Linked DNA regions of Lysinibacter sp. HNR. The protein of the gene in region 1 binds, or shares a complex with, the protein of each later gene. Links are inferred from orthologs where the notes say so. Each region holds a gene or a part of one and is shown in the gene's direction. Other genes may lie near its edges.

Region 1 (3,785 bases):
CGGCGCGTCGCGGCCTTGAGTTTGATCAGGTTGCGCCGCAGCGTCTTGTGCGTGCAGAGGCAGAAGCTGCGGCTGAAGCCGCAGCGGCAAAGGCAGGTGCCTAACAATGGCTAAGAGCCTAAAAATCACGCAGATTAAGTCCAAAATCAGTGAGCGTCAGAATCAACGAGACACGCTTCGTAGCCTGGGGCTTCGCAAGATCGGCCAGACGGTCGTCCGCGAAGACAACCCGGTGAACCGTGGCTACGTCAAGACTGTTGCTCACCTGGTCAAGGTTGAGGAGGTCGACTAGTGGCCGAGGAAAAGAAAGAAGCCAAAAAAGTGGAGTCCGTAGAGGCCCCCGCAAAAAAGGCTCCCGCTAAGAAGGCTGTGGCTGATACTGCTGAGTCTTCCGCTACCGCGGCAAAGAAGGCTCCCGCTAAAAAGGCTCCGGCCAAGGAGACCTCAGCCAAGGAAGCTTCGGCCAAGAAGGCTGTGGCTGATACCACTGAGGCTCCGGCTAAGAAGGCACCCGCTAAGAAGGCTGCTCAGGCTAAGAAAGCTGCCGAAAGCGCTGAGCCGCGTGAGCAGGTCCTGAAGATGCATCACCTTCGCCCCGCACCCGGTGCAAAAAAAGAACGTACCCGTGTGGGTCGCGGTGAGGCCTCCAAGGGTAAAACAGCGGGTCGTGGAACCAAAGGAACCAAGGCTCGTTACCAGGTTCGCGCCGGTTTCGAGGGTGGGCAGATGCCGCTGCACATGCGCACCCCCAAATTGCGCGGGTTTAAGAACCCTTTCCGTGTCGAGTTCCAGGTTGTTAACCTGAACAAGCTCGCAGAGCTATACCCCCAGGGTGGTGACGTGACCGTTGGTGACCTGGTTGCCAAGGGCGCTGTTCGTAAAAACGAGCGGGTCAAAGTTCTTGGCGATGGCGATATTTCGGTGAAGCTTAACGTTTCGGTAGACAAAGTCTCCGGTTCGGCTGAGCAGAAAATCGTTGCTGCCGGCGGTTCCGTAAACTAAATACATGTATGTGGGGCAATACCAACAAACTCGGGCCACAAAACACTGTGGTTTTACAGGTGTGTTGAGTATTGCCCCGCATTAGCCATTAACAGGCCTGCAGAATACGTGTAGGCTCAGTAATTGGTTAGCTCACCCCGCCGTTGGGAGAAACGGTAAACAAAAGCAGGAGGCTTTTTTGTTCAGCGCTATCGGTCGAATTTTCCGAACACCAGATCTGCGACGCAAGATTGGGTTCACCCTGGGAATCATCGCGATTTTCCGCCTGGGGTCGTTCATACCCGCGCCATTTGTCGATTTTGGAAATGTGCAATCGTGTCTTGCCGTGAACCAGAACACCTCCGGGCTCTACGAGCTGGTTAACCTCTTCAGCGGTGGAGCGCTTCTACAACTTTCAATTTTTGCGCTGGGAATCATGCCGTACATCACGGCCTCGATTATTACCCAGCTACTTCGTGTGGTGATTCCTCACTTTGAGGCGCTTCACAAAGAAGGGCAGGCGGGTCAGAGCCGCCTCACCCAGTACACGCGCTACCTCACCATTGCTCTGGCCGTTCTTCAGTCCACAACGCTCATTACGGTTGCCCGTAGCGGTCTTCTCTTTGGAGCGAACACGCAGACCGAATGTGCAAACCTACTCACAAATAACTCGTGGTACGCTGTTCTGCTCATGGTTGTGACCATGACTGCGGGAACGGGTCTCATCATGTGGATGGGCGAGCTCATCACGGAGCGCGGTGTTGGTAACGGAATGTCCCTCCTGATCTTCACCTCGATCTCTGCACAGTTTCCCAGCTCTCTCTGGGCTATTCAGCAGTCACAGGGCTTTGAGGTCTTCCTGCTTGTTATCGCGGTGGGTATCGTCATCATCGGGTTGGTTGTGTTTGTGGAACAGTCACAACGCCGTATCCCTGTGCAGTATGCCAAACGTGTGGTGGGCCGCCGTACCTACGGTGGAAACAACACCTATATCCCCATTAAAGTGAATATGGCCGGTGTTGTTCCCGTTATCTTCGCCTCTTCGCTGCTTTATCTGCCGGCCCTTATCGCGCAGTTTAACCAGCCGCAGGCGGGTGAAGAGCCCGCAGAGTGGGTCGTGTGGATTTCTAACTACCTCACCCAGGGTGACCATCCGCTCTACATGCTTCTTTACTTCATCCTCATCGTTGGCTTTACTTTCTTCTACGTCGCGATCACGTTTAACCCCGAAGAGGTCGCCGAGAATATGAAGAAATACGGTGGCTTCATCCCCGGTATTCGCGCGGGACGCCCCACTGCTGAGTACCTGGATTACGTTCTTACACGCATCACCTTCCCCGGCTCTCTCTACCTGGGTATCGTCGCTCTGATCCCGCTGATCGCCCTCTCGCTGGTGCAGGCTAACCAAAACTTCCCCTTCGGTGGAGCCTCGATTCTTATTATCGTGGGTGTCGGTCTTGAGACCGTGAAGCAGATTGACGCGCAGTTGCAGCAGCGTCACTATGAGGGACTTCTTAAATAAATGAGTGTGTATCGTCTTCTTATCATCGGCCCGCCCGGTGCTGGTAAGGGAACTCAAGCGGCCCTTCTTGCCAAACGTCTAGGAGTTCCCGCTATCTCTACCGGAGATATTTTCCGCGAAAATATTAGGGAAAAAACTGAGCTTGGCGTTCAGGTTAAAGCGATTGTTGATAGCGGATCATACGTTCCGGATGAGCTCACCAACAAGATTGTGGCCGATCGTCTCGCCTGGCATGACGCGCTCGGTGGTTTTTTGCTTGACGGTTATCCCCGTACCCCCGAACAGGTCGTGGAGTTGGATCGCATTCTTGCAGCCTCCGGTCATCAATTAGATGTGGTCGTGTTGCTTGAGGCCGATACCGATGCTGTTGTTGCGCGTTTGCTGAAGCGTGCGCAGGAGCAGGGGCGCTCTGACGATACGGAAGAGATCATTAGGCACCGTCAGGACGTGTACGCGGCCCAGACCGAACCCCTTATTAAGACCTATGACGAGCGTAAGCTCGTGGTTCGGGTGGACGGCATTGGAACGGTTGACGAGGTTTTTGCACGCATTACGGCTGTGCTTGGACTTGCCGCGGTTGCCTAGCAAAAGTGCTGTGTTGGTGTGAGTATTTTTCGTAAGTCAATCTATAAGACCCCCGAGCAGCTGCGGCAGATGGTTGCTCCCGGGCTTGCAACAGCAGCCTCGCTTGAGGCAGCCCGCATGGCGATTGTGCCGGGTGCAACAACTCTGAGTGTAAACGCGGCGGCAGAGGCCGCCTTGGCCGAGAGGCGCGCGCGATCTAATTTTAAGCAGGTTCCGGGATACCGCCACACAATATGTGCCTCGGTGAACGAGGACGTGGTTCACGGCATCCCTAACGATCGTGTGCTTCAACCCGGAGACATTGTGTCGATTGATAGTGGGGCGGAGATTGGCGGGTGGAACGGTGATTCAGCGTTCACCGTTGTTCTTCCCGACCCAACTCGTCCAGAACTTGTTGCCGAACGCCAGCGTCTTTCCGAGGTGACCGAACAGTCACTGTGGAGAGGAATCGCTCGTCTTGCTCGCGCAAAACACCTCAATGAGGTGGGGGAGGCGATCCAGGACTACATTGAGTCGCAGGGCAACTACGGAATACTGACCGACTATATTGGACACGGGATTGGCCGATCCATGCATGAAGAGCCTCCCGTTTACAACTATCGGGTTCATAGGCGTGGACCCGAGGTAAAGCCCGGCCTTGTGGTTGCGATTGAACCCATGGTGGTGGTGGGTTCTACCGATACGTTTGTTCGGGACG
Region 2 (3,150 bases), 650 kb from region 1 along the record:
GGCCGATGGGCGTCTTCGAGTTTGAAGCCTTTGCAGAGGGTACCAGAGCAGTGGCTGAGGCTCTCACCGAGGTACGTGGTCTCGGAGTTGTCGGTGGGGGAGACTCCGCCGCCGCTGTGCGCCAGCTCGGTTATCGAGATGATCAATTTGGACATATTTCGACTGGTGGAGGTGCCAGTCTTGAGTTTCTCGAGGGCAAAGAGCTCCCGGGATTGGAGGTTTTAGGATGGTAACCCAGCGTACACCCCTTATCGCGGGCAATTGGAAAATGAATCTGGATCATCTCCAGGCGATCGCATTTGTGCAAAAGCTTTCGTGGAGCTTAACCGATGTTGCACACGATTTTGAGCAGGTTGAGGTGGCGGTCTTTCCCCCTTTCACTGATCTTCGCTCCGTTCAAACCCTGATTTCTGGTGACAAACTAGAGTTGCGATTCGGTGCTCAGGATCTTTCTCAGCACGAGTCTGGAGCCTACACGGGGGAGGTATCGGGCGCGTTTCTTTCAAGTCTTGGTTCTCACTATGCGATTGTGGGGCACTCTGAGCGTCGTCAATATCACGGAGAGACCGATGCTGAGATCGGAGCCAAGGCTGCAGCCGCAGTCAAAAATAATATTGTTCCGGTGATCTGTGTGGGAGAAACCGCCGAGGATCTTGCTGAGCACGGACCCAGCGCGGTACCCGCTGGACAATTGCGGGAAATCCTTACGTCCCTGACACCCGAGGCCGAGATTGTTGTTGCCTATGAGCCGGTGTGGGCGATCGGATCGGGCCAGGCAGCAACCCCGGAACAGGCAGAAGAAGTGTGCGGTGTTCTCCGGGAGGTGATCGCCGAGGGTTTGGGTGATGATGCTGCCGCCGCAACACGGATTCTTTATGGTGGCTCCGTAAAGTCGGACAATATTGCTAGCTTTATGCGAGAAACAAATATCGACGGTGCGCTGGTGGGTGGTGCAAGCCTGCAGCTTGAAGAGTTTGTGCGTATCGTCCAGTTCAAAAAACATGTTGGCGTTTAGCGACGATACCCCTGCTCATAACGTATACTAGTGTGAGGTTTAAAGCGTCATTAGTGACGCGCTCTCCAATTGTGAAAGGCACTTTTCGGTGGAAATCCTTCAGGTCATCCTCCAGATCATTCTCGGTATAACGAGTTTGCTACTGACGCTGCTCATTCTTCTACACAAGGGACGTGGCGGTGGTTTGTCCGATATGTTTGGTGGCGGCATGACCTCAAGCCTGGGGTCGTCAGGGGTTGCCGAACGCAACCTCAACCGAATTACGATTATTCTCGGACTCGTGTGGTTCGCGGTTATCGTGGTGCTCGGGTTGATCACCAAGTTCGATGTGGGAGGATTGTAATGGCAACGGGTGGTAGCGCTATTCGCGGTTCACGCGTGGGTTCCGGACCCATGGGAGAGCAGGATCACGGTTTCCAAGCCGAACGTGTTGCGGTTTCCTACTGGGATGCCCTGGGGAATGAAACGGTACGTTACTTCGCTGCGAATGTTCCCGAAGAAGAGATTCCAGAGAGCATCGATTGCCCCTCCTCGGGGCTTCCTGCCGGGCGTGAAAAAGACAACCCCCCTCAGGTTGCAAAGCTAGAGCCCTACAAGACGCACCTTGCCTATGTCAAGGAACGTCGTACAGAGGCGGAGGCAGAGGAGCTCCTTGAGGACGCCCTTCGTCAGCTACGCATCCGCCGAGGAACCCTCAAAGCTTAAACAAAGCGTGGGGGTGGTTTTCTACACCCACGAAAAATAATATGCGTGTGGCCCCCAACTAACCGGTTGGGGGCCACACGCATATAGTGGTTCAGTGTTTCGACAGACTATTCTGAAGCTGACTCCGCGTCCGCATAAATGCGAGTTTGTATACGTCCCTGCACGCCAGCGGCCGGAGTAGTGGCAACTGACGTGTCGGACATAATGCGCTCATAAGCTTCCTGTTTTGCAGCACCCGTGCACAGAAGCCACACACGATCTGCCGAGTTCAGAACCGGATAGCTCAGCGAGAGACGCTCTGGTGGCGGCTTGGGGGAGTTACGCACTGGAATAACGGCGGAGTCCGTGTTGGTGAGGTCATCCCGGTGCGGAAAGAGGGAGGCAATGTGTCCGTCGGGGCCAACCCCGAGAAAGAGCAGGTCAAATCCCTTCGCCTGGGCAGAATCTATTGTGGCGGAGTACTCGGCGGCAGCCTCGTCGAGTGATCGTGTACCGTCATCTACTGGAGCCGGAAAGATGTTTTCCCGAGGAATATTCAGGGGTTGCAAAAAAGCCCTGAGAGCCTGCTCGTCATTTCGCTCATCATGTCCCGAGGGCAGCCAACGCTCATCCCCCCAGTAGAGAAGCACGTTTTCCCAGTCTGCATCTTGCGCAAGCGCGTGCTGCGCTGTTACTCGAAGAAGCTCAATACCGAGGGAGCCACCCGTGAGGATCACCCGTGGTGTCTTGCCCTCGGATTGAAGATTAGCAATTAAACCGATAAAGTCTGCGGCGATTCTCTGCGCGGCGGAGGCAGCGTCCGCACTGATAACAACGTCACGTTTAGTCACAAGAAGCCTTTCGCTAGTTTTAAGCGTCATCGCCCAGGAGCATGGCGACTCCGTGCGTGATAACTCGTCCGTAGAGCTCGTCCGGATCCAGATGACGCAGTTCTTCAGCCAGGCAATCCCTGAGCGAGCGGCGGGTGAGCGCCAGATCGTGGAGAGGCTGATTTGGGATGCTGAGCTGCGCCAGAGCATCGTGTGTGCGTCTGAGCTCCGTAGTACCGGATTCCCTCTGCAATTGAACACGATCAATGCCCCATCCCCCCTGCTTGCGAGGGTGCAGGGTGTGTGTTACTCGAACGTCGAGCTGCTGCGTCAGCCAGGCAGCCAGCAGAGTGGTGGAAGGAGACTCCACGGAGCCACTCACCTCTACGTCCGTTACTTTCTCATACGGTGGCTGGTCGAGAACAGTGGCCAACTGTGCCCGCCACAGGGTAATGCGCGACCAGGCCAGATCCGTGTCTCCCGGAGTGTAGTTGGCGGCAAGTTCGCGAAGAGCCTGTTGCGGGTCGGGGTGGGTTGTCGCATCCGTAATTCGGCGCTGCGCGATACGCCCAAGCGTACTGTGTGCGGCGTGGCCGGGCCAGATGCCCGCCCACCAGACCA
Region 3 (3,773 bases), 1.3 Mb from region 1 along the record:
GAACCAGCAGATTGATCGCGCGGTGGTTGCTGGTTAGCGTAGGAGAACGGGTCTATCTTAACTGCGGGGCAGTCCGGTTGGCTGCCCCGCAGTTTTGTGGAAGGCGTGTTCGGTTCATAATTACAGGATGTGGAGTCCGGAGCGATTTCGCTCATAAAGAAAAATTAGGGGTTCCCATGCAAATTAGTTGTGAAACAGTTCGTCAGAGAGCATCATCCCGCTACGATTAGTAGAGTGGACAATTGTTGATTCAGACATGAGAGTTCACGGCAAAAGTGATTTTGCACGTTGCTGACGCGACGATGCAAGCGGTTGCTTTTGCATACGACAAGATGGAGAAAATCGGTGGCTTCAGTACTCGAAAAGGTTTTGCGCGTTGGAGAAGGACGCACTCTTAAACGTCTGCACAATCAGGCTAAGGCTATTAATGCCCTAGAAGAGAGTTTCAGTGATCTCAGCGATGAGGAGTTGAAGAACGAGACAGCGGATTTTAAACGCCGCTTTGAGGCAGGGGAGACCCTCGACGATCTCCTGCCCGAAGCGTTTGCGGCGGTGCGCGAGGCCTCAAAAAGAACCCTGGGACTGCGACACTTTGATGTTCAGTTGATGGGCGGTGCCGCGCTCCACTTGGGGAACATCGCAGAGATGAAGACGGGTGAGGGTAAGACCCTGGTTGCAACGCTCCCCGCGTACCTCAACGCGATCTCCGGTAAGGGCGTCCACGTGGTCACCGTGAATGACTTCTTGGCCTCCTATCAGAGTGATCTTATGGGCCGGGTTTTTCGTGCCCTGGGGATGACCACCGGTTGTATCGTTTCGGGACAGACCCCTGCGGTGCGGCGGGAACAGTATGAGGCCGACATCACGTACGGAACTAATAATGAGTTTGGCTTTGACTACCTGCGCGACAACATGGCGGGCAGCGTCGCAGAAATGGTGCAGAGAGGTCATAATTTTGCAATCATCGACGAGGTTGACTCCATCCTGATTGACGAGGCTCGTACCCCGCTGATTATCTCTGGGCCCTCATCGGGAGACGCCAACCGCTGGTTTACCGAGTTTGCTGCTATTGCCGCTCGCCTTGTCCCGGAGGAGGACTACGAGGTAGACGAGAAAAAGCGTACGGTGGGTATTCTTGAGTCTGGCATTGAGAAGGTCGAAGACTATCTGGGAATTAACAATCTTTACGAGTCGGCAAACACGCCCCTTATCTCTTTTTTGAATAACTCGATTAAGGCTCGTGCTCTATTCACCAAGGACAAAGACTACGTTGTTTTGAACGGTGAGGTTATGATCGTTGACGAGCATACCGGTCGTATCCTGGCCGGGCGTCGGTATAACGAGGGTATCCACCAGGCAATTGAGGCCAAAGAGCGGGTTCAGGTGAAGGCCGAGAACCAGATGCTTGCAACCGTGACCCTGCAGAACTACTTCAGGCTCTACGACAAGCTGGGGGGTATGACTGGTACTGCCGAGACAGAGGCCGCTGAGTTCATGAGCACCTACAAGCTGGGTGTGGTGCCTATTCCCACAAATAAGCCAATGGTTCGTATTGATCAGCCCGACCTGATTTATAAGAACGAAGAGGCTAAGTTTGCTCAGGTTGTCGAAGATATCGCTAAGCGCCATGAAAAGGGCCAGCCGGTTCTGGTGGGAACCACCAGCGTGGAGAAGAGCGAGTATCTGTCACGTCTTCTGGCTAAGCGCGGTGTTCGACACGAGGTTCTCAACGCTAAAAACCACGCTCGTGAAGCCGCTATTATTGCTCAGGCTGGTCGTTTTGGTGCGGTAACGGTTGCTACCAATATGGCGGGACGTGGAACCGATATTATGCTCGGAGGAAACGCCGAGTTCCTTGCGGTCAGCGAAATGACCGCAAGGGGTCTCAGCACACACGAGACTCCCGATGAATACGAGGCCGCCTGGGACGAGGTTTTTGATTCGGTGAAGGCCGCGGTGAAGACCGAGGCTGAAAAGGTTATCGAGGTTGGTGGACTCTACGTGCTGGGCACCGAGAGACACGAGTCCCGCCGTATTGATAATCAGCTCCGAGGGCGAAGCGGACGTCAGGGAGACCCCGGTGAGAGTCGCTTCTATCTTTCTCTCACAGACGACCTTATGCGCCTGTTTAACTCGGGCGCGGCAACCGCTTTGATGTCGCGGGGCAATGTTCCCGATGATCTTGCGATTGAGTCCAAGGTTGTCACAAAGGCTATTCAAAGCGCGCAGTCTCAGGTTGAATCACGTAACGCCGAGATACGCAAAAATGTTCTCAAATACGACGATGTGCTGAGTCGCCAGCGTGAAGCGATCTATGGAGACCGTCGCCATATTCTTGAGGGCGACGATATCGAGGATCGGGTGCAGGGCTTCTTGGACGACGTTGTCGCGGCTGTTCTTGATACTCATGCCGGCGACGGAACCGGTGACGATTGGGACTTTGACGCTCTCTGGACCGAGCTCAAGCAGCTCTATCCCGTATCAATCAGCATTGACGAGGTGATCGAAGAAGCGGGAAGTAAGGGTAAGATAAACCGCGACTTTGTGCAGCGGGAGATTCTCTCGGACGTTCACGTGGCATACGAAAATCGTGAACGTACACTGGGTTCTGAAGCAATGCGTGAACTTGAACGTCGGGTGGTTCTTGCCGTGGTTGACCGTCGTTGGCGCGATCATCTTTACGAGATGGAATATCTTAAAGAGGGTATCGGCTTGCGCGCTATGGCTCAGCGTGACCCTCTGGTTGAGTATCAACGCGAGGGCTACGCCATGTTCCAAAACAGCATGGGACAGATTAAAGAGGAATCTATGGGGCTCCTCTTTAACCTTGAGGTTCAGGTGAAGGCTCAGGATAATGCTGAACACTCGGTTGCTATTGAGGGCAAGGGTCTTGAGACCGATACTCCCAATCTACAAAAGCTGAGCTACACAGCACCGAGCGATGACGGTAGCGTTGAGGTGCGCAACGATCGTGGACAGCTTCAAAAGGCTGCCACCGAGAAGGCCCGTAAAAGAGCCACGGAGGGGGCTCAGACCGCTCCTCCTCAGGAGGAAGCAGCCCCTACGCGTCGTGGGGCTTTCGGTCAGCAGGAGTCGGCGGAGCCTTCAGCTCCCCTCAACCGCGCCGAGCGTCGGGCAAAAGGTAAAAAGTAATAGAGCCTACGAGCCAGCTATGACAAAGTCCCACCACCTTATACTCGGGTGGTGGGACTCTTGTCTGTCATATTTTCTTGGCCCGGAGATCTCCCGATTATCGTAGCCTGCGCGGTGGTTTTATTGCCGAAGAGTAACGACTGTAGGGATAACCCCCTAAATAACTTGGGTAGTTACCCTTATAGGCGCGTAACATGGCATGAAGATACTCTTAAAAAGATCGTTGATAAAAACGTTTGATGAACCTTAGTGAAAAGGAAATCCCGTGACAGATTCTGGTTCGCACGGCGCAATTAGCGCTGTTAACGTGCGCAAAACATACGGAAAAAAAGAGAATGCGTTTCACGCGCTTCGTGGAGTGAGTCTGAGTATCAACAAAGGCGAGCGTGTTGCTATCGTGGGTAAATCCGGCTCCGGCAAGAGTACACTTATGCATGTTCTGGCCCTGCTGGATACGCCCGACGAGGGGAAGATTTTCTTTGACGCTCATGATGTGACTACCTTGCGTACCTCACAGATTAATAAGATGCGCAATAAGCACTACGGTTTTGTGTTTCAACAGTTTTTTCTTAACGGGCGTCAGAGCGTGCTCGATAACGTTATGCTCCCGCTTGTTATTG

Evidence for each region. The genes of interacting proteins can lie anywhere in the genome.
Region 2: secY (region 1) and secG share a complex: the UniProt entries of both Escherichia coli proteins name them as parts of the sec protein translocase complex. The link is inferred for Lysinibacter sp. HNR from one-to-one orthologs.
Region 3: the proteins of secY (region 1) and secA are in contact, whole or in part, in a crystal structure (PDB 3DIN), measured with the Thermotoga maritima proteins. The link is inferred for Lysinibacter sp. HNR from one-to-one orthologs. Residues at the interface, in WP_004081795.1 of Thermotoga maritima: Glu108, Gly109, Glu110, Glu111, Ala236, Glu237, Arg238, Arg239, Ile240, Thr241, Ile242, Gln243, Tyr244, Ala245, Arg246, Arg247, Val248, Thr249, Gly250, Arg251, Arg252, Val253, Tyr254, Gly256, Ala257, Ser258, Thr259, Tyr260, Leu261, Pro262; in WP_004082002.1 of Thermotoga maritima: Glu261, Ala262, Arg263, Lys300, Ala301, Arg302, Thr303, Ile304, Ile305, Leu323, Tyr324, Asp325, Pro326, Val329, Ser330, Tyr333, Ile336, Lys340, Phe345, Val349, Glu363, Phe364, Tyr374, Ser375, Gly376, Gly377, Glu393, Ile395, Thr482, Ser483.

What each region holds. Positions count from the first base shown.
Region 1 is NZ_CP121684.1:2,142,647-2,146,431, reverse strand. The notes cover bases 399-3,341. They hold secY (preprotein translocase subunit SecY), read left to right. Parts: upstream 399-1,180; coding sequence 1,181-2,503; downstream 2,504-3,341. Other genes in these bases: map (type I methionyl aminopeptidase), read left to right, coding at 3,113-3,341; FrondiHNR_RS09725 (adenylate kinase), read left to right, coding at 2,504-3,088; rplO (50S ribosomal protein L15), read left to right, coding at 399-1,002. Also shown: rpsE (30S ribosomal protein S5), read left to right, coding at 1-104; rpmD (50S ribosomal protein L30), read left to right, coding at 107-292; more of rplO, read left to right, coding at 370-398; more of map, read left to right, coding at 3,342-3,785. UniProt on the Escherichia coli protein: The central subunit of the protein translocation channel SecYEG. Consists of two halves formed by TMs 1-5 and 6-10.
Region 2 is NZ_CP121684.1:1,491,849-1,494,998, forward strand. The notes cover bases 1-2,730. They hold secG (preprotein translocase subunit SecG), read left to right. Parts: upstream 1-1,103; coding sequence 1,104-1,358; downstream 1,359-2,730. Other genes in these bases: FrondiHNR_RS06705 (phosphoglycerate kinase), read left to right, coding at 1-233; tpiA (triose-phosphate isomerase), read left to right, coding at 227-1,015; FrondiHNR_RS06720 (RNA polymerase-binding protein RbpA), read left to right, coding at 1,358-1,720; pgl (6-phosphogluconolactonase), read right to left, coding at 1,828-2,550; FrondiHNR_RS06730 (glucose-6-phosphate dehydrogenase assembly protein OpcA), read right to left, coding at 2,570-2,730. Outside these bases: more of FrondiHNR_RS06730, read right to left, coding at 2,731-3,150. UniProt on the Escherichia coli protein: Subunit of the protein translocation channel SecYEG. Overexpression of some hybrid proteins has been thought to jam the protein secretion apparatus resulting in cell death; while this may be true it also results in FtsH-mediated degradation of SecY.
Region 3 is NZ_CP121684.1:869,843-873,615, forward strand. The notes cover bases 1-3,353. They hold secA (preprotein translocase subunit SecA), read left to right. Parts: upstream 1-345; coding sequence 346-3,153; downstream 3,154-3,353. Other genes in these bases: raiA (ribosome-associated translation inhibitor RaiA), read left to right, coding at 1-37. Outside these bases: FrondiHNR_RS03755 (ABC transporter ATP-binding protein), read left to right, coding at 3,419-3,773. UniProt on the Escherichia coli protein: Required for protein export, interacts with the SecYEG preprotein conducting channel.